Regions from separate parts of the Streptomyces sp. NPDC005202 genome, predicted to be linked through region 2. Evidence: riboswitches for the same ligand, from Rfam matches in the RefSeq annotation. Region 2 holds a riboswitch; the other holds the start of a gene.
What was found. A riboswitch is a leader RNA that binds a small molecule or an ion and turns the genes downstream of it on or off. The one in region 2 is predicted to bind cobalamin.
Positions count from the first base shown of each region.

Region 1: it holds a riboswitch for cobalamin, as region 2 does, so the genes downstream of both, ABZV31_RS27555 (HoxN/HupN/NixA family nickel/cobalt transporter) here and ABZV31_RS14600 (cobalamin biosynthesis protein) in region 2, are expected to answer to the same signal.

Region 1 is NZ_JBEXHW010000024.1:41,718-56,765, reverse strand. It holds gene ABZV31_RS27595 (caspase family protein) at 1-281, shown strand, start outside; gene ABZV31_RS27590 (extracellular solute-binding protein) at 359-1,735, shown strand; gene ABZV31_RS27585 (hypothetical protein) at 1,736-1,921, opposite strand; gene ABZV31_RS27580 (helix-turn-helix domain-containing protein) at 2,100-3,443, shown strand; gene ABZV31_RS27575 (ribosomal protein L7/L12) at 3,553-3,834, shown strand; gene ABZV31_RS27570 (hypothetical protein) at 3,961-4,737, opposite strand; gene thrS (threonine--tRNA ligase) at 5,059-6,273, shown strand; gene ABZV31_RS27560 (nucleoside hydrolase) at 6,301-7,257, shown strand; gene ABZV31_RS27555 (HoxN/HupN/NixA family nickel/cobalt transporter) at 7,254-8,354, opposite strand; cobalamin riboswitch at 8,383-8,604, opposite strand; gene ABZV31_RS27550 (metalloregulator ArsR/SmtB family transcription factor) at 8,685-9,044, shown strand; partial or broken gene ABZV31_RS27545 (glycoside hydrolase family 13 protein) at 9,260-10,932, shown strand; gene ABZV31_RS27540 (DUF4142 domain-containing protein) at 10,951-11,667, opposite strand; gene ABZV31_RS27535 (J domain-containing protein) at 11,994-12,326, shown strand; gene dnaK (molecular chaperone DnaK) at 12,372-14,240, shown strand; gene grpE (nucleotide exchange factor GrpE) at 14,243-14,815, shown strand; gene ABZV31_RS27520 (DUF6445 family protein) at 14,825-15,048, shown strand, end outside.
Region 2 is NZ_JBEXHW010000007.1:156,301-171,348, reverse strand. It holds gene ABZV31_RS14620 (class II aldolase/adducin family protein) at 1-514, opposite strand, end outside; gene ABZV31_RS14615 (lysozyme) at 711-1,460, shown strand; gene ABZV31_RS14610 (inorganic phosphate transporter) at 1,603-2,850, shown strand; gene ABZV31_RS14605 (hypothetical protein) at 2,884-3,105, shown strand; cobalamin riboswitch at 3,238-3,381, shown strand; gene ABZV31_RS14600 (cobalamin biosynthesis protein) at 3,481-4,422, shown strand; gene ABZV31_RS14595 (cobyric acid synthase) at 4,419-5,951, shown strand; gene cobN (cobaltochelatase subunit CobN) at 5,948-9,610, shown strand; gene ABZV31_RS14585 (putative cobaltochelatase) at 9,607-11,616, shown strand; gene cobO (cob(I)yrinic acid a,c-diamide adenosyltransferase) at 11,616-12,224, shown strand; gene ABZV31_RS14575 (cobyrinate a,c-diamide synthase) at 12,224-13,573, shown strand; gene cobI (precorrin-2 C(20)-methyltransferase) at 13,570-14,301, shown strand; gene ABZV31_RS14565 (ZIP family metal transporter) at 14,319-15,047, opposite strand.

The DNA.
Region 1 (15,048 bases), on a different contig from region 2:
GCCGCGGCACCGACGACAAGCGGCCGCAGCTGATCGTCTACATCACGGACGACGAGGACGACAACCGGCTGACCGGCAGGAACCTGGACGACGTGCTGGCCAGGGCACGGCAGGAGAAGGTGCCGGTGGACATGGTGTCCCTGGCCAGCGGCTCCTGCGACAAGGGCCGCCCCGACGCCCGGATCGCCGAGGCGAGCGGCGGCCGCTGCCTGGACGCGGGCGACGACCTCGGCACGGGCCTGCACGACGAGGTCGCGCGCGTGGGAACGGGGGAGGACTGATGACGCCGGCCCGTACGCATCGTGAGGGGCGAGGGCGGGCGATGCCGGCCCGTGCGCATCGTGAGGGGGGAGGACCGATGGCACGACGACTGGCCGTACTGCTCCTGCTGCCGCTGCTCGCGGCCACCGCCTGCACCGGGGGCGGCCCACGGGTGTCCCAGACGCCCGCCGCCGACGTGCCCGGGGACATAGTGGTGGCCAGCGGCCGGGACGTGACCGGCAAGAACGGCATCCGCCAGCAGCTCATCGACGCCTGGAACCGGCAGCAGGAGAAGGAGAACTCCCGCTACCACGCCCGCCTGGTGGAACTCCCCGGCTCCGCCGACGAACAGCGCAGCCAGCTGCTGGGCGCCCTGCAGTCGGGCAGCGCCAAGTACGACGTGGTCAACCTGGACGTGACCTGGGTGCCGGAGTTCGCCGAGGCCGGGCTGATCCGTCCGCTGGCCGACAAGGCGGTCGATGGCGACGTCATCGCGTCGGTCGCCAGTACGGCCCGCTGGAAGGGCAAGGAGTACGCGGTGCCGTTCAACAGCGACGTCGGGCTGCTCTACTACCGGCGCGACTACCTCCACGAGGCGGGCGTCCAGCGGCCCGACCTGGGCGCGGGCACCACCTGGCAGGACCTGCGCAGCCTCGGCGACACCCTCGACGCACATCCGCCCAAGGGATTCGAGAAGGCGTGGACCACGCAGCTCGCCGGGTACGAGGGCCGTACGGTCAACGCGATCGAGGCGTTCGCCTCGGCCACGAAGGACTCCACGCTGACCGACGCCTCCGGCCACTACACCGCCGGCGTCCAGGAGCTGACCGACGGCATCGCGGAGCTGCGCCTGCGCACCGAGAAGCCGTACACCCTCGACGATGCCGTCGACTCCGACGAGGCCGCCTCGCTCAGCGACTTCGCGGACGGCCGTACCGCCTTCCTGCGCCACTGGCCGTACGCCTACCGCACGCTCCACCAGTCCTTCACCCCGCAGCAGCTCGGCGTGGCGCCGCTGCCCGGCCGGGCGGTGCTCGGCGGGCAGAACCTGGCGGTGACCCGGGACTCGCAGCGGGCGGACAAGGCGGCGCAACTGATCGCCTTCCTCACCAGCGCCGAGAGCGAACGCTGCCTGCTCGACGCGGGCTTCGCCGCGACCCGCACGTCGGCGTACGTGGACGACCACGTCAAGTGCACGTCCGCACCCACCCCGGGGGCGACCCCCTCGGCGTCCCCCACGGGCGAGCGCACCGACCACATGCCCCGCGACCCGGCCGGCCGCCCCCTCTACGCCCGCCGCATCCTGCTCCCCGCCCTGCAGAAGGCGGTGCAGCGCCCGCGCACCCCGCTCTACGGGGCCTTCACGCAGACCTTCACCGCCGAGCTGGGTGCCCTGTTCGCCGACGACCCGCCGAGCGACGAGACGCTGGCCCGCCGCCTGGATACGGCACTGCGCCGGGCGCTGCCGGACTAGTCACCTGGGGTTTTCGCCCCACCAGCGGCTCTGGACGGCGTGGTGCGCCGGTCCGGGCTCCGCTGCCCTTGCCGGACCCGCGTTGGCTGCTGTGATCAGAGCGGCCACGGCAATGACGGCTGCACCGAATCCTCTGACGTAACGTTCGGATGTGCGTCCATGGCGCGCGACAGTGCGTCCGAGCACGGCAACCGACCTCGCAACGACAGTGATGGATTAAGCACGTTTAATGCGCTCCCTAACCTAGGGAATGAGGCGGCCGAACGGGAAGAGCGCCAGGGGGAGTTGGGACGTCGCGTCCTTGTTGACGACAAGTCAGGGAATTCCTGGCTCCATAAGTCGACTTACTGGCATGATTAACCGCATGGCGAAGCGGGACGACCCGGAGACCATCGGGCGCAGGGTGCAGCAGTTACGGCGCGAACGGGGCTTGACCCAGCGGCAGTTGGCGGAGCCCGCCTACACATCCGCCTACATCTCCACGCTCGAGGCCGGGCGGGTCAGGCCCTCCGACGAGGCGCTGAGGCACCTGGCCGAGCGGCTCGGGGTCGCCTTCGACGAGCTCGCCACCGGACGTCCCGCCCACCTCGCCACCGACCTGCGGCTCAGGCTGACCGAGGCGCAGCGCACGCTCGCCACCGGGGAGACCGAGAAGGCGGCCGAGCAGTACGCCCGGCTGCTCGCGGAGGCGGAGGAGCACGAGCTCGTCGACGTGCGGGCCGCGGCCCTCCTCGGGCTCGGCGAGTGCGCCCTGGAGACCGGCGAGCTGGAGACCGGGCGGCAGCACTTCGAGCGGTCCGAGCGCGCCCTCGCCGACGCACCGCTGCCCGCCCGCGTCCCCGCACTGCGCGGCCGCGCCGTCTCCCACTACCTGGCCGGTGAACTCCGGTACGCCGTCTACCTGCTGGAGACCACGCTCGACGAGCTCAACCGCGGTGGCCTGCACGACCCGGACGCCCTGCTGCTGCTCTACGCCAGCGTCATCGGACCGTACATGGACATGGGCGCGCACGCGCGGGCGGCCCAGGCGGCCGAGTTCGCGCTGGCCCTCGCCCCGCAGGCGGGCGACCCGGCGCTGGTGGCCCGGATGCACCGCTCCGTCGCCCGCACCCTGCTGGCCGAGGGCCGTGTCACCGAGGCCGACGCCTCCCTCGCCAAGGCCGCCGAGCTCTACCGCCAGCTGCAGCTCCGTACCGAACTCGCCAACTGTCACTGGATGCGCGGCTACGTCTACGCCCAGAACGGCGAACTGGAGTGCGCGGAGAGCGAGTTGCGCACCGCGCAGACCATGCTGACGGCCAGGCGCGCCGCCCTCTACACCAGCCGGGTCGCCGTCGAGCTGGCCGACATCCTGCACCGGCGCGGCAAGTCGGAGGAGGCGGCCGCCCTGCTGCACGGTGTCCTCGGCGACCTCTCCCCCGAGCGCGGCGCCGTCCACGCGGCGGCCGCGCACCGCCTGCTCGGCATCATCGCCGAGGACGCACGCGACACGGAGGCCGCCGAGGAGCACTACGTCCGCGCGTTGAGCCTGCTGGAGCGGGCGGGCGCGGCCCGCGACCTGGCCGATCTGTGCCGGCTCCTCGGCGACCTGCTGCGCCGGACCGGCCGGGTCGAGGCGGCGCTGGATGCGTACCGGACGGGGCTGGGCCACCGCACGGCTCCGGGCACGACGACGCTCGGACCCGCGCCCGCACAGCCGCCTCTGTGAGGAGCCGCCGCCGGCCACCACGTCGGGCAGTCTCCGTGCACGCATTGCCGCTCCGGCCGGCGGAGTGTCCACGACACAGGAAACGCACGCGTTCCTTACGATCACGGTCATGGGCATAGTGGCTTTCCTCGTCGTCGCCCTGGCCGTGCTCATCAGCATCGTCAACACCGAGAGCCGGCTCTCACGGACCGACCGGCGCATTGCGCACGTCGAGCGCCAACTCGACCTGATCATCGACCACTTGGGTCTGTGCGAAAAGGACCCGCGGATGGACGAGGTGGCCGCGCTCGTCCGCGAGGGGAAGACGATCCAGGCGATCAAGGTGTACCGGGAGGCCACGGGCGTCGGCCTGAAGGAGGCCAAGGAGGCCGTCGACCGCCTGGCCGCCTGAGCGGGCGCGGCCGGACGGCGCTCAGCGGGCCGCCGAGACGGACCGCACCTGACGACGTGTCCGCGCGTCACCCGCTCACCTCCTCACCCACGTGGGCGGCGGCGAACAGTCCGGCGGGCACGCGTCTCAGGCCTGGCCGCGGGCCTGGTGGTGAACCTCCGTCAGGCGCCGCGCACCCAGCTGGACCGCCTGCCGCGTCGAGTCGGCGGATACGGCTCCGAGGCCGCCGTTGGTGAGGGTGATCGCGTCGTCGCCCACGCGCACGACGGCGACGTCCAGGGCGAGGGTGGCCGCCTCGCCGTCGGCCGACTCGCCGGTGAGCGTGACCCGCAGGCCCTGGCGGGCGTCCCCTACGTCCGGCAGCGCGAGCTCGAAGACCTGCACGTTCTGTACGCCGGCCCGGGTGGTCGCCGCCGTGAACCGGGCGCATGTCTGCGGCAGCGTCCTCAGCCAGGCCAGGGTGCGGTCCACCTCCGCCGGCCGGTGGGCGAGGACCTGGTAGCGCAGCTGGGCCTCGTCGTCGCCGTCGTCGAAACCAGCGACCGCGTGCGCCCCCGTCGGTGTGCCGAGCAGCTCGTCGGCGTAGACGGCGTCGAGGAGACGCTGGCAGTCGGGTAGGTCGGTCTGCGCCTTGAGCAGTTCGTCGTGCCAGGTTGCCGCGCCCTGGGCCGGCGCCCACGGCGCACCCAGGTCGGCCTCGGTGATCAGCGCGGCCTGGGCCTGCGCGTCGGTGAGCGCGGGGACGGTGATCGGGGAGGTGGGGGCGGCCGGACGCGTGTTCCCTGCGGCGGACGGGGGGACGTCGGCCTGTCCCGTCAGCCCGGCCGTGCAGGCGGTCGCGGCCGGCAGGGCGGCTATGCAGAGGACGAAGGCGGGCAGGACGCGGGCCGGGGGACGGGGCATGCGGGTGCCTCCAGACGTACGTACCTCAGGGGCGTGTGTCCTCTCACGGCACCACCCAGGGGCTTCGCCCACCAGCGTGCCGGGCCGTCCGGGTGAGGGGCGGGCGCGGCGGCGGGCCCGGCTGGACGAAAACCCGTCGCGTTGACGCGCGGTCCGTTGAGATCGTCCTGCCCATGAAGCGCGCCCAGCCGTCTCCCATGACGACGACGCCGGAGAGTGTCCCGGCGCGCTGACAGCTGAGCTGAGTGAGAAGCCCCGGGGCGAGTGCCCCGGGGCTTCGGCGTCTCCCGGTTCCTCGCCCCTTCCAGCGAGGGAGTCCCCATGCACGACCACCGCCGCCTCGGCCGTGAACTCGGTCTGTTCGACACCGACCCGCTGATCGGCTCGGGCCTGCCGTACTGGCTGCCCGACGGCGCGATCGTGCGCCACACCCTGGAGGAGTACATCCGCGAGGCCGAGTCCGCGGCCGGTTACCGCCACGTGTACTCGCCCGTCCTCGGCAAGCGCGAGCTGTACGAGGTATCCGGCCACTGGGCGCACTACAGCGACGACATGTACCCGCCGATGGACCTGGGTGCGGAGCAGGTCGTGCTGCGCCCCAGCCTCTGCCCCCACCACGCCCTCATCTACCGCTCCCGCTCCCACAGCTACCGCGAACTGCCCCTGCGCATGGCCGAGCTGGGCGGCATGTACCGCTCCGAGCTGTCCGGTGTGCTCGGCGGACTGACCCGGGTGCGGGCCATCCACCTCAACGACGCGCACATCTTCTGCACCCTGGACCAGGCCGTCGACGAGGCCCGCGCCGCCCTGGACCTCATCACCCGCGCCTACGCCGACCTCGGCATCCGCGCGGCCCGCCACCGCCTGTCCCTGCCCGGCGAGGGCGGCAAGTACGTCGCCGACCCGAACCTGTGGCGGCGGGCCACCGCGCTGCTGAAGGAGGTCCTGGACGGTTCCGGCATCGCCTACGAGGAGGCCGAGGGCGAGGCCGCCTTCTACGGGCCCAAGATCGACGTGCAGATCGCCGATGCCGCCGGCCGCGAGGCCACCCTGTCCACCGTCCAGATCGACTTCCACCAGCCCGAGCGCTTCGACCTGCACTACATCGGCGCCGACGGCGCGAAGCACCGGCCCGTCATGGTGCACCGCAGCATCATCGGCAGCGTGGAGCGGGCGGTCGCGCACCTCATCGAGGAGCACGGCGGGGCGTTCCCGGCGTGGCTCGCGCCCGTGCAGCTGGTGGTGCTGCCGGTCGCCGAGGCGCAGGCGGCGCGGGCGGAGGAGGTCGTGCGGCGGGCGGCCGCGCGCGGCCTGCGGGCCGAACTCGCCGGGCCGGAACACGGCAGCCTGGGCGCCCGCATTTGGGCGGCGCGGCTCGTGCCGTACCAGGCGGTGATCGGGGAGCGGGAGGCCGAGAGCGACCTGGCCGCCGTACGACTGCGGGACGGAAGCCGCCCCGGGCCCCTACCCGTCGGCGAACTCCTGCACCGGATCGGGGAGCGGGTGGCGGCGCGCGGCACCGGGCTGTGGTCCTAAGGTCGGTACGACGGAAGGAGTGCTGTTGTGGCCGGTCAGCCCATCCCCGTGATCATCGACTGCGACACCGGCGTCGACGACGCCCTCGCCCTGCTGTTCGCCGTACGCCACCCGGGCCTGGAGCTGCGCGCGGTCAGCTGTGTCGCCGGGAACACGGACGTGGACCAGGTGGTACGGAACACCCTGACCGTCCTGGAGCAGGCCGGCGCCGGTGACATCCCCGTCGCACGCGGCGCCGAGCGGCCGCTGATCGAGCCCGTGCGCACGGCGCACCACGTGCACGGCCGGGACGGCATGGGCGACCTCGGCCTCCCGGCACCGCGCCGCACGCCCGCGGACGTGGACGCCGTGACGCTGCTGCGCCGCGAGATCCTGGCGTCCGACCGTCCGGTCACCCTCGTCCCCACCGCGCCCCTGACGAACATCGCGCTGCTGCTGCGCACGCACCCGGAGGTGACCCGCAACATCGAGCGGATCGTGTTCATGGGCGGCGCGGTGGCCACCGGGAACGCCACGCCGGTCGCCGAGTTCAACGTCTGGCACGACCCGGAGGCGGCGGCGATCCTGCTCACCGCCGGGGTGCCGATCACCATGTACGGCCTCGACGTGTTCGAGCGGGTGATCGTCCCGGCGGCGGACGTACGGCGGCTGCGCGAGAGCGCCGAGCCCGGCGCGCGCCTGGCCGGGCGGCTGCTGTCCCACCGCACCCCGGCCACCTACGACGACCCCTCCGGCGGCCTCGGCGACGCGGGCGCGGTCTGCGCGGTCGCCGACCCGGCGGGACTGACCACCCACCGGCTGCCGGTGGAGGTGAACCTCGCGCCGGGCCCGGCCCGCGGACAGACGATCGTCGACCGCCGCCCGCGCCCGGGCGAGTCGGAGCTCCACGGGGAGAGGCGTGAACAGCCGCTGGTGGACGTGGCGTTGGACATCGACGCCGAGCGGTACGTGAAGCTGTACCTGGCCACCGTCGAAGGCGCCTAGTTGGTGTCGGCGGGCTGCACGGCCCACCGCTGCTCCACCTTCGCCGCCTTCCAGTACGCCAGTGCCACCGCCCACACCACGACGAAGAGGGCGACGATGATGTAGCCGACGTTGTCGAGGTCGAGGCCGGCGATCCAGCCGGTGACGTCGTCGCGCAGGTCGAGCTTGTCGTGCAGGACGCCGACGAGCTCGATCGTGCCGATGAAGAAGGCGACGGCGATGGACAGGCCGGTGATGGTGAGGTTGTAGAACACCTTGCGGACGGGGTTCGAGAACGCCCACTGGTAGGCGAAGTTCATGAAGGTGCCGTCGAGGGTGTCGAACAGGCTCATGCCGGCGGCGAACAGGAGCGGCAGGCAGAGGATCGCGTACCAGGGCAGGCCGGCCGCCGCGCCCGAGCCGGCCATCACCATCAGCGTGACCTCGGTGGCGGTGTCGAAGCCGAGGCCGAAGAGGAAGCCGAGGGGGTACATCTGGCCGGGCCGGGAGATGGACTTGGTGAGGCGGCCGAGGACGCGGTTCATGAAGCCCCGGGAGTCCAGGTGCTGTTCGAGCTCCTTCTCGTCGTACGTGCCCGCCCGCATCGCCTTGAAGACCTTGAGGATGCCGACGAGGGCGACCAGGTTGAGAGCGGCGATGAGGTAGAGGAACGTGCCGGAGATCGTCGTCCCCATGAAGCCGAGGACCTGGTGGGTGCGCGAATTCTCGTTCATGACGCGTCCGGCGAGCTGGGTGCCGCCCGCGATCAGCAGGGCAAGGATGACGACGACACTGGAGTGGCCCAGCGCGAACCAGAAGCCGACCGACACCGGGCGCTTGCCGTCGGCCATCAGCTTGCGGGTGGTGTTGTCGATCGCGGCGATGTGGTCGGCGTCGAAGGCGTGCCGCATGCCGAGGGTGTACGCGGTGACGCCGAGGCCGATGCCGAAGGCCTCGCGGCCGACCTTGTAGTGCTCGGGGACGACGAGCAGGAACAGGACGCCGAAGGCGACGACGTGCAGGGCGATGATCACGGCCATCAGGCCGGCGGTCTTGAGGGTGTCCTCCCGGCGCCACTTGAAGGACGTCGACGTCGGGGCAGGGTCGGGCAGGGCCATCCGGTTCACGCTCCAGCACCTCGTGGATCACTTCGTGAGCTGCCGTGGCCGGTCTCCTGGCTTACGGGTCGTGCGTTCGCCGCCCCTGCCTTCCCGGTCGTGCGACCAGTGGCCCGGCGTGCGCCGGACGGGACGGAAACTCCCCGATCACAGTGGCGAGGGCCGCTCCGGCCTGGGCCCCGCTTGGTCCCGGTAAGGGACGTGAGGGGCCGTCACCGGCTTCCCGAACACCACGGCCCGCCCACCGTAGGGCCGTAAGCGGTTCCCTGCATAGCTGCATACCTGCGCAGGTATTCAAGATCACACAGCGGCGTTTGCGAGGATGACGGCATGCATCTCGTTCCGGCCGACCGCGCAGACCGCCGCACCATCGACGGCCACCGGGTGTGCGACGCCATCGCCGCGATCGGCGAGCCGGGTCACGTACGCACCTGGGCCGACCGCTTCTCGCTGCTCGCCGATCCCAGACGGCTCGCTCTCCTCCTCGCCCTGCACCGCACCGGGCCACTGGCCGTGTCCGACCTGGCGATCGCGACCGGCATGAACGACCCCGCCGTCTCCCAGGCCCTGCGGCTGCTGCGGGCGGCGGGGGTCGTTCAGGGGGAGAAGGAGGGGCGCGTGGTGCGGTACCGGGTGGTCGATCCGCACGTACAGGGGTTGTTGAAGCACTGCGCGGCGGACGCCGGCTGACCTGCGACCGCCCCGGCACTCCGACGGGCGCCGGGGCGGTGGTGGAGTCGGAGGCCGAGGGGGCGCACACCGGGAACGAGCCGCTCCGCAGATCGGTCGGTGTTCACGTTTCCGGCGATGTTCCCGGCGATGTTTCCGGCGATGTTTCCGGCGATGTTTCCGGCGATGTGGACAGAGTTCTCCTTGTCGCTCCAGCGCACCGAAGAGGAGACCGCGTGACCGTCCGCACCACCACGCACGACTCCCCGCCCGACCTCTCGTCCCGCAACCCCGACTGGTGGCGGCAGGCCGTCGTCCACCAGGTCTACCCGCGCAGCTTCGCCGACGCCGACGGCGACGGGCTCGGCGACATCCGGGGCATCACCCAGCGGCTCACCCACCTCGCCGCCCTCGGCGTCGACGCCCTGTGGCTCAGCCCCTTCTACCCCTCCGAACCGGCCGACGGCGGCTACGACGTCGCCGACCACCGCGACGTCGACCCCCGCCTCGGCACCCTGGACGACTTCGACGGCATGGTCGCCGAGGCCCGCCGCCTGGGCCTGAAGGTGATCGTCGACATCGTCCCCAACCACACCTCCCACCAGCACCCCTGGTTCCAGGAGGGGCTGCGCGCGGGCCCCGGCTCCCCGGCCCGCGACCGCTACGTCTTCCGCGACGGCCGCGGCGCCCACGGGGAACTGCCGCCCACCGACTGGCAGTCCGTCTTCGGCGGCAGCGCCTGGCGGGGGTGCCGGACGGGCAGTGGTACCTGCACCTGTTCGCACCCCAGCAGCCCGACCTCAACTGGCAGAACGAAGAAGTCCGCACCGACTTCCGCACCACCCTGCGGTTCTGGTCCGACCGCGGCGTCGACGGCTTCCGCGTGGACGTTGCATACGCCCTGGCCAAGGACCTCGACGAGCCGCTTCGGGACGTCGGGGACATCGGCGCCACCGGAGAGGAGGCGCTCCTCCACGTACCGCCCGGCAGCCACCCCTACCACGACCGGGACGACGTCCACGAGATCTACCGCGACTGGCGCAAGATCTTCGACGCCTGCACCCCGCCCCGCACGGCGGTCGCCGAGGCCTGGGTGCCGGGTGCCCGGCGCGCGCTCTACGCCCGCCCGGACGAACTGGGTCAGGCCTTCAACTTCGAGTACCTGCAGACCGGCTGGGACGCCGACGAACTGCGCCAGGTCATCACCGAGTCGCTCGAGACCGCCCGCGTTGCCGGAGCCTCGGCCAGCTGGGTGCTGTCCAACCACGACGTCGTCCGCCACGCCTCCCGCCTGATGCTCCCGCCCGGCACCGCCGACAACGCCTGGCTGCTGTCCGGCGGCCGCGCACCGGCGATCGACGAGGCGGCCGGGCTGCGCCGGGCCCGGGCGGCCACGCTGCTGATGCTGGCGCTGCCCGGCTCGGCGTACGTCTACCAGGGCGAGGAACTCGGCCTGCCCGAGGTGGCCGACCTGCCCACCGAGGTGCTCCAGGACCCGATCTGGCAGCAGACGGGCCACGTCCACAAGGGCCGCGACGGCTGCCGGGTGCCGCTGCCGTGGACGACCACCGGCCCGTCGTACGGCTTCGGGGCGGGCGAGGCCTGGCTGCCGCAGCCGGCGGGCTTCGCGTCGTACGCCGTCGAGGAGCAGAACGGCGTGGCCGGCTCCACTCTGGAGCTGTACCGCACGGCCCTGCGGCTGCGCCGCAAGCTGCTGGACGGCGAGTCGCTGACCTGGGGTGAGGACGCCCCCGCCGGGATGCTGGCCTTCACCCGCTCCGAGAACTGGCGGTGTGTCACCAACCTCTCCGGCACGGCCGTGCCGCTGCCGCCGGGGGAGGTGCTGCTGAGCAGTGCGCACCTGACGGAGGGCCGGCTGGATCCGGACACCACCGTGTGGCTCTCGTAGGACGCGGCCGGCTCAGGCTCACCCCACCGTCGGGCTGGGGCTCGGCGCGCCGTCGATCGCCACCGGGGTGGAGGTGGCGTTCGGCGGCGGGGTGAGCACCACCTGGGGCTGTCCGGGGGCCGGGGGCGGCGGGGTCAGGTCCGAGGCGGGCAGCTTCGGCGGGGTCGTCTCCTGGAAGAGCACCTGGTCGAAGTTGACCAGGCCGGTCTTCTCCATGACCGTGATGTGGTCGAGCACGGTGTCGTTGGCCTGGTCGGCCAGCGCGCGCACCAGGGTGTTCTTGGTCGTGGACCGGATCTTCGCCACCGTGTTGAAGATCGAGCCGTGCGTCACGCGCAGGATGTTGGCGAAGTCGGTGTCGAACTGCTTGCCGCTGTCCGCGTTGAGCGTGTTGATGAATCCCTGCTGCTGCGGGCTCGGCACGTTGGGGATCGCGATGTTGAGCATGGGGGCGATCTTGCGGCAGGTGGTGTCCAGCGCCGCGTGCCCGTCGATCAGGTGCTGTCCCGCGATGATGACCGCCTTGGTCGTGCCCTTCTTCAGGGCCATCTGCCCGACGGGGTACTCCCACAGCCCGGCCGCGCGCACCTTGACCACGAAGTCCCGGTCCGCCTCCGTCAGCGGCCCCCACTGCGTCTGGGCGATGACGCGTGAGGGCGAACTGGAGACGTTGTTGAATCCGAGCATGGTCGGGTAGGCGAGCGCGGCGAGGGTCAGGCTGAGAGCTCCGCCCACGAAGAGAGTTCCCGTCGCGTTCCGCGAAAAGCGCACCGTGCCTCCTGCCCGGTCGTGGATCCGCCCGTGGGCGGTTCGGACGCACAGCAGTACGGGCGGGGAAGCGGAAAGAACCTTTGGTTTTAGTAAAATCTTCCTCCATGGGCAGGGAGGCGCCGGCCTGCGGCGTGTGACACCCCGCTCCGCGGTCGCTCGACGATCAGTGGTTCCCCGTCCTGGTCCCCACCACCCCTCAGACTTGACAAGAGGGCGCTCAAGTTTTATTCAGGCAAATAGGTAATCCGGGTCCGAAACCGCAGCTCGCGGCGCGCGAGGAGGTGGGCGGAATGCAGACGCGGGACGGGACGCCGGACTGGTACGCGGTGCTGGGGGTGGAGCCCTCGGCGACGGCCGAGACGATCACCTCCGCCTTCCGCGCCCGGGTGCGCGAACTGCGCCCCGACACCCGGGTCGACCCCGTCACCGCGCAGCGGTTCGGTGAGGTGAGGGCGGCCTACGAAACCCTCCGCGACCCCCTCCTGCGCGCGGCCTACGACCGGACGCGCGCCCCCGCCCCGGACGCCCGGCCCCCGCGGCGGTACGCCGTGGCGCTCGGGGCCCTCGCCCCCGAACCGCCGCTGCGCGCGGGCCCCGTCCGGTGGGAGCGGACGTCCCGATGAGGACCCCTCAACCACCACGACCACAGCAACGAGGAGGAGAACCAGATGGCCCGCTCGGTCGGCATCGACCTCGGCACGACGAACTCGGTGGTCTCGGTCCTCGAGGGCGGCGAGCCCACCGTCATCACCAACACGGAGGGCGCCAGGACCACCCCGTCCGTGGTGGCCTTCGCCAAGAACGGCGAGGTACTCGTCGGCGAGGTGGCCAAGCGGCAGGCCGTGACGAACGTGGAGCGCACGGCGCGCTCCGTCAAGCGGCACATGGGAGACCACAGTTGGCGGTTCCCGGAGAACGGCGACATCGACGGCAAGCGCTACACCGCGCAGGAGATCTCCGCGCGCGTGCTGCAGAAGCTGAAGCGGGACGCGGAGGCGTACCTGGGTGAAAAGGTCACCGATGCCGTGATCACCGTGCCCGCCTACTTCGACGACACCCAGCGGCAGGCGACGAAGGAGGCCGGTGAGATCGCGGGCCTGAACGTCCTGCGGATCATCAACGAGCCGACGGCCGCGGCGCTGGCGTACGGGCTGGACAAGGAGAACGACCAGACGGTCCTCGTCTTCGACCTCGGCGGCGGCACCTTCGACGTGTCGCTGCTCGAGATGGGCGAGGGCGTCATCGAGGTGAAGGCCACCAACGGCGACACGCACCTCGGCGGCGACGACTGGGACCAGCGGATCGTCGACCACCTGGTCAAGAACTTCAAGAACAGCTACGGCATCGACCTGAGCAAGGACAAGATGGCCGTGCAGCGGCTGCGGGAGGCCGCGGAGAAGGCCAAGATCGAGCTGTCCTCGTCCTCCGAGACCACCATCAACCTGCCCTACATCACGGCCTCCTCGGAGGGTCCGCTGCATCTGGACGAGAAGCTGACCCGCGCCCAGTTCCAGCAGCTGACCGCCGATCTGCTGGAGCGCTGCAAGGGGCCGTTCCACCAGGCGGTCAAGGACGCCGGGATCAAGGTGTCCGACATCGACCACGTGGTCCTGGTGGGCGGTTCGACGCGCATGCCCGCCGTGACCGACCTGGTCAAGGAGCTCACCGGCAAGGAGCCGCACAAGGGCGTCAACCCGGACGAGGTCGTGGCCGTCGGCGCCTCGCTCCAGGCCGGTGTCCTCAAGGGCGAGGTCAAGGACGTCCTGCTGCTCGACGTCACCCCGCTGTCCCTCGGCATCGAGACCAAGGGCGGCATCATGACCAAGCTCATCGAGCGCAACACGACGATCCCGACCCGGCGTTCGGAGATCTTCACCACCGCCGCGGACAACCAGCCCGCCGTGACCATCCAGGTCTACCAGGGCGAACGGGAGATCGCCGCGTACAACAAGAAGCTCGGCATGTTCGAGCTGACCGGGATCGCGCCCGCCCCGCGCGGGGTGCCGCAGATCGAGGTCACCTTCGACATCGACGCCAACGGCATCATGCACGTCTCCGCCAAGGACCTCGCCACCGGCAAGGAACAGAAGATGACGGTGACCGGCGGCTCGGCCCTCCCCAAGGAGGACATCGACCGCATGGTCCGCGAGGCCGAGCAGCACGCCGAGGAGGACCGTAAGCGGCGCGAGGCCGCGGAGACCCGCAACCAGGCTGAGCAGCTCGTCTACCGGACCGAGCAGCTCATCGAGGACAACGATGCTGCCGGGATCCCGGCCGACGCGAAGAGCGAGACCGAGGCGGCGCTGGCCGACCTGAAGGAGCAGCTCAAGACCGAGGACACCGCCGCGATCCGGCAGGCCATGGACCGTACGGCGCAGGCCGCGCAGAAGATCGGCGCCGCGCTGTACGAGAAGTCGCGGGCCGAGCAGACCTCCGGCGGGTCCGCGACCGGCGGGTCCGCAGGCGGTGATGCGGCCGCCGAGGACGAGGTGGTGGACGCCGAGATCGTCGACGACGACAAGCCGGAGGCGGGCTGACCATGACCAGGAGCCGGCCGCAGAGCACGGAGCTCACGGAGCTGCGGCGCCTTGTGGAGGAGCGGACCGCCGACCTGCAGCGGGTGAAGGCCGAGTACGACAACTACCGCAAGCGGGTCCGCCGGGACCGCCTGGCCGTGCGCGAGATCGCGGTGGCCAACGTGCTGCGGGCCCTGCTGCCCGTGCTGGACGCCGTCGACCGGGCGTGCGCGCACGAACCGCTGACGCCGGGCCTGAAGGACATCGCCGACAGCCTTCAGGCCCAGCTCGGCTCGCTGGGCGTGCAGTCGTTCGGGGAGGAGGGCGACCCGTTCGACCCCGCCTGCCACGATGCCCTGACGCACCACGTCTCCCCGGGCGCCGACCGCCTGGTCTGCTCGGCGATCCTCCGCCCCGGCTACCGCCTCGGCGACCACCTGCTCCGCCCGGCCCAGGTGGAGGTGACGGGCCCGCCGCCCGGAGCGGCGGGGGCAACCGCCACCCCCCAGGTCTCGTCCCCAAGCCCCGTACGGACAGAGAAGGTTGACGGAATGTTGACCGGTTCGGGGGAGAGCCCTGGCGAAAGCCCGCCCTAGATTCGCCGCATGCCCCCACAGCCCGGCGGTGTGCCCACCGCGCTCCCCGTCCTCCCCTATCGCAAGCCCACCAAGGGCCGCGACTACTGGGTGCTGGACGACGTCCTGGCCGACGTGGACGCCGTACGGGAGCGCTGCCTGGCCAAGGACGACTGGGTCAAGGGATACCCGTACACCTCGGAGACCTGGCCCGGGCTGCGGACGATGCCCGGCCTCGAACCGTCCGAACTGGC
Region 2 (15,048 bases):
CACGGAGCATGTTCTCGGCCAACTCCTCGGTGCCGTACGTCGCATACGGGGCAACCCGGACGGGTCCGCCGAGTGCGGCGGCCATGTAGTGGACCGCCGGCAGCTCGGGGACGAGCGTCGAGACGGCCGTCGCGTGCACGGCGTGGGTGTGGACGACGGCGCGCGCGTCGGTGCTGCGGTAGATCGCGAGATGCATGGGCAGTTCGCTGGTCGGAATCAGCGTGCCGAGCACCTGGCGGCCGTCCAGGTCGACGCCGGTCACGTCGTCCGGCGTGAGCCGGTCGTAGGGCACGCCCGACGGCGTGACCAGGACGGTGTCCCCGACGCGCACCGACACATTGCCGGAGGTGCCGACGACCAGCCCGTCCGACACCGTGCGGCGGGCCGCCGCGACGAGCGCCTCCCAGGCGCGCGCCTCCTTCTCGCCCCCACCCCTCCCCCGCAGCTCCCGCACATCCTGTGCGCCCTCCCGGACACCTCGCACGTCCCCCTGGTCCCGCCGCTGTTCAGCCATGCCGCGATCCTGCCAGCCGACGGTCGAGCGGCCGCCGCGGCGGGGGCACCTTAGGCCGGAAGCCACGCCTCCGAAAGAGCGTATATCCACACATGTCCCCTCGTGCCGCTGCTTGGCCGGAGATCTGCTGGGATTAAATGATCTTCTACTACTCTCGGGACGATTTGTCATGCACGTCGCCGTTCGGGGGAAGCACATGGCCCGTGATCACACACCACCCCGCCACCGCGCCCGCGCCGTCGCGGCAACCGTGGCGGCACTGACCCTCGGTGGCGCCTCGCTCGCCGCGTTACCGGCCTCGGCGGCGAGTCCGCCGCAGGGACATGACGTCTCCTCGCACCAGAAGAGCGTCAACTGGGCCGGCGCCAGGGCGAAGGGCGCCGAGTTCGTCTACGTCAAGGCGACCGAGTCCACGAACTACCGCAACCCGTACTTCGCTCAGCAGTACGACGGCGCCCGCAGCGCGGGCCTGATCCGCGGGGCCTACCACTTCGCCGCGCCGGACAAGTCCTGGGGCACCACCCAGGCCGCGTTCTTCGTGCGCAACGGCGGCGCCTGGCGGGCGGACGGCTGGACGCTGCCACCCGCGCTCGACATCGAGTACAACCCGTACGACAAGAAGCACAAGTGCTACGGCCTGAGCAAGGCGAAGATGGTCGACTGGATCAAGGCCTTCAGCGACGAGATCAAGCGGGAGACCGGGCGCCGGCCGGTGATCTACACGACCACCCACTGGTGGAACACCTGCACCGGCGGCAGCGACGCCTTCGCCGCGGACCACGCGCTGTGGATCGCCCGCCACGAATCGGCGGACACGGGGGCGCTGCCGGCCGGCTGGTCGTTCTGGACGTTCTGGCAGTACGACAACAGCGGCAGCCTCCCGGGTGACCAGAATCTCTACAACGGGTCGCAGGACCAGCTGAAGCAGTTCGCACGGGGCTCCTAGCCCGGAACCACGGGGGCCGTCGAGCCCGACGGAGCGACGACCCCCTCTTACGGACACCGCAAAGACCGCCCCAGTTCATCTTCCGTTCACCCTGGTTACCTACGTTCAACCAGCCAATGACCTCGAACGATTGCCTGGGTAAATGGAAAGCTTCTCGCTGATCCTCGCGATTGTGGTGGTGACCGCACTCGCGTTCGATTTCACGAACGGTTTCCACGACACCGCCAACGCGATGGCCACGACCATTTCCACGGGCGCGCTCAAGCCCAAGGTCGCCGTGGCCCTGTCCGCCGCACTCAACCTTGTGGGCGCCTTCCTCTCCGTGGAGGTCGCCAACACGATCTCCAAGGGTCTTGTCGACGAGACCGGCATCCGTCCCGAGGTCATCTTCGCCGCCCTGGTCGGCGCGATCCTCTGGAACCTGCTGACCTGGCTGGTCGGACTCCCGTCCAGCTCCTCGCACGCCCTCATGGGCGGCCTGATCGGCGCCACCGTCGCCTCGGCCGGCGTCGGCGCGGTCCACGGTGACGTCCTGGTCACCAAGGTGCTGATCCCGGCGGTCGCCGCCCCGGTCGTCGCGGGCGTCGCCGCGACGGTCGCGACCCGGCTGTCGTACACCATCGACAGGAAGGCGGACGGCGAGGCCGCCGAGAAGGGCCACCGCGTCGGCCAGATCGCCTCCGCGGGCCTGGTCTCGCTGGCCCACGGCACCAACGACGCGCAGAAGACGATGGGCGTCATCACCCTCGCCCTGATCGCCGGCGGCGCCATCGCCCCCGGCTCCAACCCTCCCACCTGGGTCATCCTCTCCGCGGGCCTCGCTATCGCGCTCGGCACCTACATCGGCGGCTGGCGCATCATCCGCACCATGGGCAAGGGCCTGACCGACCTCCAGCCGCAGCAGGGCTTCGCCGCCCAGACCAGCGCGGCCACGGCCATCCTGGCCTCCTCCCACCTCGGCTTCTCCCTCTCCACCACGCATGTGGTCTCCGGCTCGGTGATGGGTGCGGGCCTGGGCCGCAAGGGCGGCGTGGTCCGCTGGTCGACCGCCACCCGCATGGTCGTCGCCTGGGCCCTCACGCTCCCGGCCGCGGCCCTGGTCGGCGCCGGCGCGGAGGCCGTGACGGCCCACGGCGACTGGGGCACCGCCCTCGTCGTGGTCTTCCTGGTCGCCTCCAGCGCCGCGATCTGGAAGGTCTCCCGCCGCCAGGTCGTCGACCACACCAACGTCAACGACACCGAGGAGCCGGCCGGCGTGGTGACCGCGGCGATCGCCGCCGTGACCCCGCCCCCGGCGGCCCCGGTGACCGAGGACCTCGCGGCCACGATCCCCGCCCCGGCGTCCGCGCCCGCCGCCGACCGGGCGACCCCGCCGGCCGCCGCCGTCTGAGCCCGCGCCCCAGGCAGAAGGAAGAGAAGCACCATGAAGATCGACTGGGCAGCCCTCGGCTCCGTCTTCGGCGTCAGCCTCGCGGTCACCGTGGGCCTCGTGGCCCTGTTCACCCTCGGCATCACCGCCCTCTCCCACCGCGAGCGCGCAGCCTCCCGCGGCGGCTCGACCGCCCTCGCCCTCACCGGCGCCTACGTCTGCTTCGCGGCCTGCGCGGCGGCGGTGGTGTACGGAATCCAGCTGATCGTGGCCTGACGGCCGCGCCCGGGCACCGGCGGGGTGCGGGACGGTGATACGTCCCGCACCCCGCCTTTCTGTGACCCCGCCGACCGCTCGCATGTGGGCCTCGGCACACTCTCCCCCCCGCAGGTCAACGGCAAGTTGACGGGTGTTCGCGGGCCATGGTGGACTGCCGGAGCCATGTACGGCGGCAGGAGAGGAAGCCGGTGTGAATCCGGCGCGGTCCCGCCACTGTGACCGGGGAAGAACTTCCCCGGGAGCCAGGAACTCTCACCGCCGGTCTCGTCGAACCAGGGCGTGGACACCCTGAGTGAGGACATATCGCGATGCGCGGCTGCCGTTCGAGGTTGAGTACCCGGCCCCTGCCCCACCCCGCGGCCGGCTGAACCGATGGGTGCCGATCGCGTCTTCGCGTACGGCGCCGCCGCCGGCCTCCTCGGTGACCTGCTCCTCGGCGATCCGCGCCGCGGGCATCCGGTCGCCGTGTTCGGGCGGGCCGCCGGTGCCGTGGAACGCGTGCTGTGGCGGGACCACCGCGGGTGGGGCGCGCTGCACACCGCCGTGTGCGCCGGTGGCGCCATGGCGCTCGGGGCCGTCGCCGCTCGCTTGGTACGTAGCTCCCCCGCCGCCTCCGTGGCGCTCACCGCCGCCGCCACCTGGGCGGTCGTCGGGGGCACTTCACTCGCCCGGGAGGCCCGGATCGTCGGGCGCTCCCTGGAAGCGGGCGACGTCGAGGCCGCCCGCGCCCGGCTGCCGCATCTGTGCGGGCGGGATCCGCAGGCGCTCGACGCCGACGGGCTCGCGCGCGCCGTGGTGGAATCCGTCGCCGAGAACACCTCCGACGCCGTGGTGGGCGCGCTGGTGTGGGGTGCCGTCGGCGGGGTGCCCGGTCTCGTCGGCTTCCGGGCCGTCAACACCCTTGACGCCATGGTCGGGCACAAGTCGCCCCGGTACCGGCGCTACGGGTGGGCCTCCGCGCGGCTCGACGACCTCGCCGGGTGGCCGGGGGCGCGCCTGACCGCCGTACTCGCGGCAGCGGCGGGCCCGGATCCGCGGGGCGCCGTGCGTGCCTGGCGTGCCGATGCCGCCAAGCATCCGAGCCCCAACGCCGGGCCCGTGGAGGCCTCGTTCGCGGGGGCGCTCGGGGTGCGGCTGGGCGGGACGCTGTCGTACGGGGGGCGCGTGGAGCACCGGCCCGTGCTCAACGGCACGGGGCGCGCCGTCGTCGTGCAGGACATCGAGCGTGCCGTACGGCTCTCCCGGCGCGTGAGCTGGCTGGCGCTCGGAGTGTGCGCGGCCGCACGGATGCTGAAGAAGGGGCGTACGTCATGAGCGGTGGTCTCCTCGTCGCCGGCACCACCTCCGACGCCGGCAAGAGCGTCGTCACCGCCGGGATCTGCCGATGGCTGGTGCGGCAGAGCGTCAAGGTCGCGCCCTTCAAGGCGCAGAACATGTCCCTCAACTCGTTCGTCACGCGCGACGGTGCCGAGATCGGGCGGGCGCAGGCCATGCAGGCCCAGGCGTGCCGCATCGAGCCCACCGCGCTGATGAATCCGGTGCTGCTCAAGCCGGGGGGCGAGCAGAGCAGTCAGGTCGTACTGCTCGGCAAGCCGGTGGGTGAGCTGAGCGCGCGCGGGTATCACGGCGGGCGGCAGCAGCGGCTGCTCGGGACCGTGTTGGACTGTCTCGCCGAGTTGCGGGGCACGTATGACGCGGTGATCTGTGAGGGGGCGGGCAGTCCGGCGGAGATCAATCTCCGGCGGACCGACATCGTGAACATGGGGATCGCTCGGAATGCCCGGCTCCCCGTGCTCGTCGTCGGCGACATCGACCGCGGTGGCGTGTTCGCCTCCTTCTTCGGGACGGTTGCGCTGCTGTCGCGCGAGGACCAGGAGCTCGTCGCCGGGTTCCTCGTCAACAAGTTCCGGGGGGACGTCTCGCTGCTGGAGCCGGGGCTGGACATGCTGCACGGACTCACCGGGCGCCGCACGTACGGGGTGCTGCCGTACCGGCATGGGCTCGGGATCGACGAGGAGGACGGGCTGCGGGTGTCCCTGCGGGGCGCGGTCCGGGAGTCCGTGGTGGCCCCTCCGGTCGGCGAGGACGTGCTGCGGGTCGCCGTCTGTGCCGTCCCCCTCATGTCCAACTTCACCGACGTGGACGCGCTGGCCGCCGAGCCGGGTGTGGTCGTGCGGTTCGTGGACCGGCCGGAGGAGCTGGCCGACGCCGACCTCGTCGTGGTTCCCGGGACCCGCGGCACGGTCAGGGCCCTGGAGTGGCTGCGGGAGCGCGGCCTCGCGGAGGCCATCGCCCGCAGGGCCGCCGAGCAACGGCCGGTGCTCGGCGTCTGCGGCGGTTTCCAGATCCTCGGCGAGCACATCGAGGACGAGGTCGAGAGCCGCAGGGGCCATGTCGACGGCCTCGGGATCCTGCCCGTGCGCGTGCGGTTCGCCCGTGAGAAGACCCTCACCCGGCCGGTGGGCGAGGCCCTCGGCGAGCGCGTCGAGGGGTACGAGATCCATCACGGGGTCGCCGATGTCAGGGGCGGCGACACGTTCATCTCCGATGACAAGGGACACAGTCTGGACGGCTGCCGGGTCGGCCAGACCTGGGGCACCCACTGGCACGGCTCGATGGAGTCGGACGGTTTCCGGCGGGCGTTCCTGCGCGAGGTGGCGGCCGCCGCGGGCCGCCGCTTCGTACCGGCCGCCGGCACCTCATTCGCCGCGCTGCGCGAGGAACAGCTCGACCTGCTCGGCGACCTGATCGAACAGCACGCGGACACGGACGCGCTGTGGCGGCTCATCGAGTCGGGCGCGCCGCAAGGACTGCCTTTCATTCCACCGGGAGCGCCCGCATGAGCACAGTGTTGTTGTTGTCGACCGCCGACACCGATCTGCTGGCGGCCCGTGCCTCCGGCGCGCCCTACCGGATCGGCAACCCGGCCCGGGTGGACGTCACCGAGGAGCTTCCGGGACTGATCGAGGGCGCGGACGTGGCCGTCGTACGGCTGCTGGGCGGCAAGCGCGCCTGGGAGGAGGGGCTCGCCGCCCTCAGGGCCTCCGGCATCCCGACCGTGCTGCTCGGCGGGGAGGCCGTGCCCGACGCCGAGTTGATGGCCGAGTCGTCCGTGCCGGCGGGTGTGGTGGCGGAGGCGCTGCGGTACCTCGTCGAGGGCGGCCCCGCCAACCTCACCGAGCTCGCCCGGTTCCTGTCCGACACCGTGCTGCTGACCGGCGAGGGGTTCGCCGAGCCGCAGAAGATGCCGGAGTACGGGGTTCACGGCGAGCGTGAGTTCGACGACGGCCGCCCGACCGTCGGCGTGCTCTTCTACCGCGCCCACGAACTCAGCGGCAACACCGCCTTCGTGGACACCCTGTGCGACGCGATCGAGGCGCACGGCGCCAACGCTCTTCCCGTGTACTGCGGTTCGCTGCGCGGTGCCGACGCCGGGCTGTACGAGATCCTCGGGCGGGCCGACGCCCTGGTCGCCACGGTCCTCGCGGCCGGCGGCACGCACGCCTCGCAGGCCTCGGCCGGCGGCGACGAGGAGTCCTGGGACATCGGGGCGCTCGCCGACCTCAACGTCCCGGTGCTCCAGGGGCTGTGTCTGACCTCCTCGCGTGCCGCGTGGGAGGAGTCCGATGCCGCCCTCTCCCCCATGGACGCGGCGATGCAGGTCGCGATCCCGGAGTTCGACGGCCGGCTCGTCACCGTCCCCTTCTCCTTCAAGGAGCAGGTCTTGGAGGACGGCGCCGACGTCCCGGTGTACGTCGCCGACCCCGAGCGGGCCGCGCGCGTCGCCGGAATCGCCGTACGCCACGCCCGGTTGAAGCACAAGCCCAACGCGGAGAAGAGGCTCGCGCTCGTCTTCACCGCCTACCCGACCAAACACTCGCGCGTCGGCAACGCGGTCGGGCTCGACACGCCCGCCTCGGCCGTACGGGTGCTCGACGCCCTCCGGAATGCCGGGTACGTGGTCGAGGGGTACCCCGACAACGGCGACGAGCTGATCCACCGCCTCATCGATGCCGGTGGCCACGACGTCGAGTGGCTCACCGAGGAGCAGCTGGCCGCCGCGCCCGCCCGCGTGCCGCTCGCCGACTACCGGGCGTGGTTCGACACGCTCGACCCCGAGCTGCGGGAGGCGATGCTCGAGGCGTGGGGCGAGCCGCCGGGCTCGCTGTACGTCGACGGCGACGACATCGTGCTCGCCTCACTCCAGTTCGGGAACGTCGTCGTCATGATCCAGCCGCCGCGCGGCTTCGGCGAGAACCCGATCGCGATCTACCACGACCCCGACATGCCGCCGTCGCACCACTACATGGCGGCCTACCGCTGGCTGGAGAACAGCTTCGGCGCCGACGCGATCGTGCACATGGGCAAGCACGGCACGATGGAGTGGCTGCCGGGCAAGGGCCTGGGCCTGGGCAAGGGGTGCGCACCGGACGCCGTCCTCGGCGACCTGCCCCTGATCTACCCGTTCATCGTCAACGACCCGGGCGAGGGCACCCAGGCGAAGCGCCGCGGCCACGCCACGGTCGTCGACCACCTCGTACCGCCCATGGCCCGCGCCGACACCTACGGCGACCTGGCCAAGCTGGAGCAGCTCCTCGACGAGTACGCGCTCGTCTCCGACCTGGACCCGGCCAAGGCGCCTGCCGTGCGGGCCCAGATCTGGACCCTGGTCAAGGCGGCCGAGCTGCACCACGACCTGCGCGTGGACGAGCAGCCGGACGACGACGAGTTCGACGAGTTCGTCATGCACATCGACGGCTATCTGTGCGAGATCAAGGACGTGCAGATCCGCGACGGTCTGCACATCCTGGGCGGCGGCCCGGTCGGCGAGCCGCGCGTGAACCTCGTGCTGGCGGTGCTGCGCGCCTCGCAGGTGTGGGGCGGGCAGGCAAACGCGCTGCCCGGACTGCGGGCCTCGCTGGCCGAGCACTTCGGGCTGGTGGAGAAGGAGCTGCTCGCCGAGCCGGGCGCCCCGGTGAAGGTGCCGGTGGAGCTGACGGACCTGGTGGACGGCCCCGCCCGTACCGCCGCCGACGCGATCGACCTGCTGGAGCAGCTGTGCCGACGGATCGCGGAGGGCATGGAGGAGCGCGGCTGGGCGGCCGAGGAGAGCGCCACTCTGGTACGAGAAGTCCTCGGCACCGAACTCCCGGACGCCGCCTCCGTGTTGAACTTCGCCTGCACCGAGGTCGTCCCCCGTCTCGCCCGCACCACCGACGAGATCGGCCACCTCCTCAAGGCGCTGGACGGCGGTTACGTCCCGGCGGGCCCGTCCGGCTCCCCGACCCGCGGCCTCGTCAACGTCCTGCCGACCGGCCGCAACTTCTACTCGGTCGACCCCAAGGCCATTCCGTCGAGGCTGAGCTGGGAGGTCGGCCAGTCGCTCGCCGACTCGCTGGTCGCCCGTTATCTGCAGGACACGGGCGAGTACCCCAAGTCCGTCGGCCTGACGGTCTGGGGCACATCCGCGATGCGCACACAGGGCGACGACATCGCCGAGATCCTCGCGCTGCTCGGCTGCCGCCCTGTCTGGGACGACGCCTCGCGCCGGGTGACCGGCTTCGAGGTGATCCCGCTCGAGGAGCTGGGCCGGCCGCGCATCGACGTCACGGTCCGTATCTCCGGCTTCTTCCGCGACGCGTTCCCGCACGTCGTCGGCCTGATCGACGACGCGGTGCGGGCCGTGGCAGAGCTCGAGGAGCCCGCCGACCGGAACTACATCCGTGCGCACGCCGACCAGGACACCGCCGAGCACGGCGACCGGCGGCGCGCGACGGCCCGTATCTTCGGCTCCAAGCCGGGCGCGTACGGCGCCGGTCTGCTGCCGCTGATCGACGCCCGCAACTGGCGTTCCGACGCCGACCTCGCCGAGGTGTACGCGGTGTGGGGCGGCTACGCCTACGGGCGCGGACTCGACGGGCGGGCGGCCCGCGGGGACATGGAGACGGCGTTCGGGCGGATCGCCGTCGCGGCCAAGAACGTCGACACCCGCGAGCACGACCTCGTCGACGCCGACGACTACTTCCAGTACCACGGCGGCATGGTCGCCATGGTGCGCCATCTGACGGGCGCGAGCCCGGAGGCGTACGTCGGTGACAGCGCCGTACCGGACCAGGTGAAGACCCGCACCCTCGGCGAGGAGACGCACCGGGTGTTCCGCGCGCGAGTGGTCAACCCGCGCTGGATGAGCGCGATGAGAAGGCACGGCTACAAGGGTGCTTTCGAAATGGCAGCGACCGTCGACTACCTCTTCGGGTACGACGCCACGGCGGGCGTGGTCGACGACTGGATGTACGAGAAGCTCAGCGCGGAGTACGTCTTCGACGCCGAGAACCGGGACTTCATGAAGAAGTCCAACCCGTGGGCGCTGCGCGGGATCACGGAACGGCTCCTGGAGGCCGCCGACCGCGGGCTGTGGGCCGAGCCGGACGCGGACACGCTGGAGCGGCTGCGCGCCACCTACCTGGAGCTCGAAGGCGACTTGGAGGGCGACGAGAAGTGAGTACCCCGTTCCCGTTCACGGCCGTCGTCGGCCAGGACGACCTGCGGCTCGCGCTGCTGCTGAACGCTGTATCGCCGGCGGTCGGCGGTGTGCTGGTGCGAGGCGAGAAGGGCACCGCCAAGTCGACGGCCGTGCGTGCCCTGTCGGCACTGCTGCCGCAGGTGGACGTGGTCCCCGGGTGCCGCTTCTCGTGCGACCCGGTCGCCCCCGACCCGGCGTGCCCGGACGGGCCGCACGAGGCGGGGCCCGGTGTCCAACGGCCCGCGCGGATGGTCGAGTTGCCGGTGGGCGCCTCCGAGGACCGGCTCGTCGGCGCCCTCGACATCGAGCGGGCCCTGGCGGAGGGCGTGAAGGCCTTCGAGCCGGGCCTGCTCGCCGACGCGCACCGGGGGATCCTCTACGTCGACGAGGTCAACCTCCTCCACGACCACCTCGTCGACCTGCTGCTGGACGCGGCCGCGATGGGCGCCTCGTACGTCGAGCGCGAGGGCGTCTCGGTACGGCACGCCGCTCGCTTCCTGCTCGTCGGCACCATGAACCCCGAGGAGGGCGAGCTGCGGCCACAGCTGCTCGACCGGTTCGGGCTGACCGTCGAGGTGTCCGCCTCCCGGGAGCCGGAGCAGCGGATGGAGGTCGTGCGGCGACGCCTCGCGTACGACGACGACCCCGCCGGCTTCGCCGCCCGCTGGGCGGACGAGGAGGCCGCCGTACGGGCGCGGATCGTGGCGGCACGGCAGCTGTTGCCGTCCGTGCGGCTCGGGGACCGAGCGCTGCGGCAGATCGCGGCGACCTGTGCGGCATTCGAGGTGGACGGCATGCGCGCCGACATCGTCATGGCCCGGACCGCGACCGCGCTCGCCGCCTGGGCCGGGCGGACCGAGGTGCTCGCCGAGGACGTACGGCAGGCGGCGCTGCTCGCGCTGCCGCACCGGCGGCGGCGCAATCCCTTTGACGCGCCGGGACTCGACGAGGACAAGCTCGACGAGACGCTGGAGGAGTTCGGCGGGTCCGACCAGGACGACCCCGGCCCCGACCCGGATCCCGACGGCCCCGGCGGCGGTGGCGGGCAGCCTCCGCAGGACGGCCCAGACGCACCTCAGGGCGGTGACACGGCCGCCCGGCCCGAGGCCGGTGAGAGCGGGCCAGGGGCCTCCGGCTCCGGCGAGCAGTCGCCCGTACGCGCCGCCGAGCCCTTCCGTACGAAGGTGCTGAGCGTGCCCGGCCTCGGCGAGGGCGCGGCCGGGCGGCGCTCGCGGGCGCGGACCGAGCACGGGCGGACGACCGGGGCCCGGCGGCCCCGGGGGACGCTCACCAAGCTGCACCTGGCGGCGACCGTGCAGGCCGCCGCCCCGCACCAGCGGGCGCGCGGGCGGTCGGGGCCGGGGCTCGTGGTGCGCCGGGACGATCTGCGGCAGGCGACCCGGGAGGGGCGCGAGGGGAACCTCGTGCTGTTCGTGGTCGACGCCTCCGGGTCGATGGCGGCGCGGCAGCGGATGAGCGCCGTGAAGGGTGCCGTGCTGTCGCTGCTCCTCGACGCCTACCAGCGGCGCGACAAGGTGGGGCTGGTGACCTTCCGGGGGACGGCGGCCGAGGTCGCCCTGCCGCCGACCTCGTCGGTGGACGCGGCGGCGGCCCGGCTGGAGTCGCTGCCGACCGGCGGCCGTACCCCGCTCGCGGCCGGACTGCTCAAGGCGCACGAGGTGCTGCGGGTGGAGCGGCTGCGGGATCCGGCGCGGCGGGCGCTGGTCGTGGTGGTGACGGACGGCCGTGCCACCGGTGGGCCCGAGCCGGTCGCGCTGGCGGGGCGCGCCGCCCGGCTGTTCGCGGCCGAGGGGGTCGCGTCGGTGGTGGTGGACTGCGAGTCGGGGCCCGTGCGGCTGGGGCTCGCCGGGCAGCTCGCGGGTGAGCTGGGCGGTACGGCGGTGACGCTGGACGAGCTGCGGGCGGACAGCATCGCCGGGCTCGTACGGGATGTGCAGGGTGCCGGGAAGAGGAGGGCCGCGTAATGCCTCAGGGACAGCCGAGTGTGATTCCGGACGACGGGCTGACGACGCGGCAGCGGCGGAACCGTCCCCTCGTGGTCGTGCACACCGGGGTCGGCAAGGGCAAGTCCACCGCCGCGTTCGGGCTCGCGCTGCGCGCCTGGAATCAGGGCTGGCCCATCGGTGTGTTCCAGTTCGTCAAGTCGGCGAAGTGGAAGGTCGGCGAGGAGCGGGCGCTGCGCGTGCTCGGCGACTCCGGTGAGGGCGGGACCGTCGCCTGGCACAAGATGGGCGAGGGCTGGTCCTGGGTCCAGCGGGACATCCAGGGTGACAACGCGACCAACGAGGAGAAGGCCCGCGAGGGCTGGGAGCAGGTCAAGCGGGACCTGGCGGCCGAGACGTACAAGCTGTACGTGCTCGACGAGTTCGCTTACCCGATGCACTGGGGCTGGGTCGACACCGACGAGGTCGTCGACGTGCTGCGCAACCGGCCGGGCACCCAGCATGTGGTGATCACCGGGCGGAACGCGCCCGGGAAGCTGGTCGACTTCGCCGACCTCGTCACCGACATGTCCAAGGTCAAGCACCCGATGGACGTCGGGCAGAAGGGCCAGAGGGGCATCGAGTGGTGATGTCCTCGTCCGTGCCCCGGCTGGTCGTCGCCGCGCCCTCCTCGGGCAGCGGCAAGACCACCGTCGCCACGGGGCTGATGGCCGCGTTCGCCGAGCGGGGGCTCGCCGTGTCCCCGCACAAGGTCGGGCCGGACTACATCGACCCCGGGTATCACGCGCTCGCCACCGGGCGTGTGGGGCGCAACCTGGACGCGTACCTGTGCGGGCCGGACCTGATCGGGCCGCTGTTCCGGCACGGGGCCCGCGGGTGCGACATCGCCGTCGTCGAAGGGGTCATGGGGCTGTACGACGGGGCCGCCGGGGAGGGTGAACTGGCGTCCACGGCGCAGGTGGCGAAGCTGCTGCGGGCGCCGGTGGTGCTCGTCGTCGACGCCTCGTCCCAGTCGCGGTCGGTGGCCGCGCTGGTGCACGGGTTCTCCTCCTGGGATCCGGAGGTGCGGATCGGCGGCGTGATCCTGAACAAGGTCGCGTCGGACCGGCACGAGGCGCTCCTGCGGGAGGCGTTGGACGCGGCCGGGGTGCCGGTGCTGGGCGTCCTGCGGCGGGCCGCGCAGGTGGACACCCCCTCCCGTCACCTCGGCCTGGTGCCGGTCGCCGAGCGGCGGGCGGATGCCGTGGACGCGGTGGCGGCGATGGCCGCGCAGGTGCGGCAGGGGTGCGACCTGGAAGCCCTGCTCGCGCTGGCGCGGAGTGCGGGTGCGTTGCCGGGTGAACCGTGGGAACCCCCGGTCACCGCCACGGGAAGGCGTGAGGTGGTCGCCGTTGCCGGTGGGCCGGCCTTCACCTTCTCGTACGCCGAGCACGCCGAGCTCCTCACCGCCGCCGGAGCGGTCGTCGTCACCTTCGACCCCCTCCGCGACGAGCAACTCCCCGACGGCACCCGCGGACTGGTCGTCGGCGGTGGCTTCCCGGAGGTGTACGCCGCCGAGCTGTCCGCCAACGAGCCGCTGCGGAAGGCCATCAGCGAGCTCGCGCTGAGCGGTGCCCCCGTCGCCGCCGAATGCGCCGGACTCCTCTACCTCTGCCGTGAACTCGACGGGCAGCCCATGTGCGGGGTGCTGGACGCCACCGCCCGTATGACCGAGCGGCTCACCCTCGGCTACCGGGACGCCGTCGCCGTCGGTGACAGCGTGCTCGCCGCGGCCGGGACGCGGATGCGGGGGCACGAGTTCCACCGGACCGTCGTCGAGCCCGGCTCGGGGGCGGCTCCCGCCTGGGGCGTGCGCGCCCCTCACCGGCGGGTCGAAGGTTTCGTACAACAAGGTGTGCACGCGAGTTACCTGCACATGCACTGGGCGTCCGCGCCCGGTGTCGCCCGTCGGTTCGTCGAGAGGTGCCGGACGTCATGAGCAGCAGGCTGATCGGGGTCGGGGTCGGGCCCGGCGATCCGGAGCTGGTGACCGTCAAGGGAGTCAATGCTCTGCGGGCGGCCGACGTCGTCGTCGTGCCGGTGATGGACACCGGCGAGCGCGGGCGGGCCGAGGCGACCGTGCTGCACTACGTGCCCGAGGAGAAGGTCCTCCGGGTCGTGTTCGCGCTCAACGAGCGGACCGACCGGGCGCGGCGCGAGGCCGCCTGGGACGCGGCCGGCGAGCGGGTGGCCGCGCTGCTGAGGCGCCACGGCAGCGTCGCCTTCGCCACCATCGGCGACCCCAACGTCTATTCGACCTTCACCTATCTCGCGCAGACCGTCACCGAGCTGGTGCCGGGGACCGTCGTGGAGACCGTGCCCGGCATCACCGCCATGCAGGACCTGGCGGCGCGCTCGGGGGCCGTGCTCACCGAGGGCACCGAGCCGTTGACGCTCGTGCCGGTCACCGCCGGGGCCGCCGTGCTCAAGGACGCCCTGAGCGGTCCGGGCACGGTCGTCGCGTACAAGTTCGGGCGGCAGGCGCGTCAGGTCGCCGAGGCGCTGCGGGAGAGCGGGCGGATCGACGACGCCGTGTGGGGGGCGGCGCTCGGGCTGCCGGAGGAGTCCATCCGGCCGGCCGCCGACCTCGACGGTGCTCCCCTGCCCTACCTGTCGACGCTCATCGCGCCAGCGCGGCGCGACGGCGGGCGGGGCGGCAAGCTGTGAACCGCACCCGAGCCGGGTCAGCCCGCGAGGCCCACCACCAGCCAGATGAAGGCCGCGCCCGCGACCGTGCACAGCAGGGTCGAGCGGGCGGGGTGCGCGTGGTGGGCCTCGGGGAGGATCTCGGCTGCGGCGAGGTAGAGCAGCACCCCGCCGAAGAGGCCGAGATAGCTGCCGAGGAACGCCTCCGGGATGGTGAAGAACGCGGTGGAGGCCGCTCCCACCACCGGCGCCAGGGCATCCGCGACGAGCATGGCGACCGCCTTGCGGCGCGCGTTGCCGTACAGGGTCGTGAGGGTGAACGTGTTGAAGCCGTCCGCGAAGTCGTGGGCGATGACGGCCAGTGCGACCGCGAGGCCCATGCCGCCGCCCACCTGGAAGGCCGCGCCGATCGCCACGCCGTCCATGGCGCTGTGGCCGACCATCGCGGCCGCCGCCGTCAGGCCCACCTCGGGCGCCCGGTGGCCGTGCTCCTCGGCGCCGTGCGCGGCCTGCCGCGCGGCCAGCAGGCGTTCCACCAGATGGGCCAGCAGGAAGCCGGCCACGAACAGCAGCAGCGCCACCGGCACCCCGAACACCTCGGTGCCCGCCGCCCGAAGCGCCTGCGGCAGCAGGTCCAGGCCGACCACGCCCAGCATCAGACCGCCGGCCAGGCCCAGGACCAGATGACGGCGGTCGGTCACACGCTGTGCGGTCCAGCCGCCGGCCAGCGTCATCAGGAACGCGCCGAGCGCGACGAAGACCGCCATA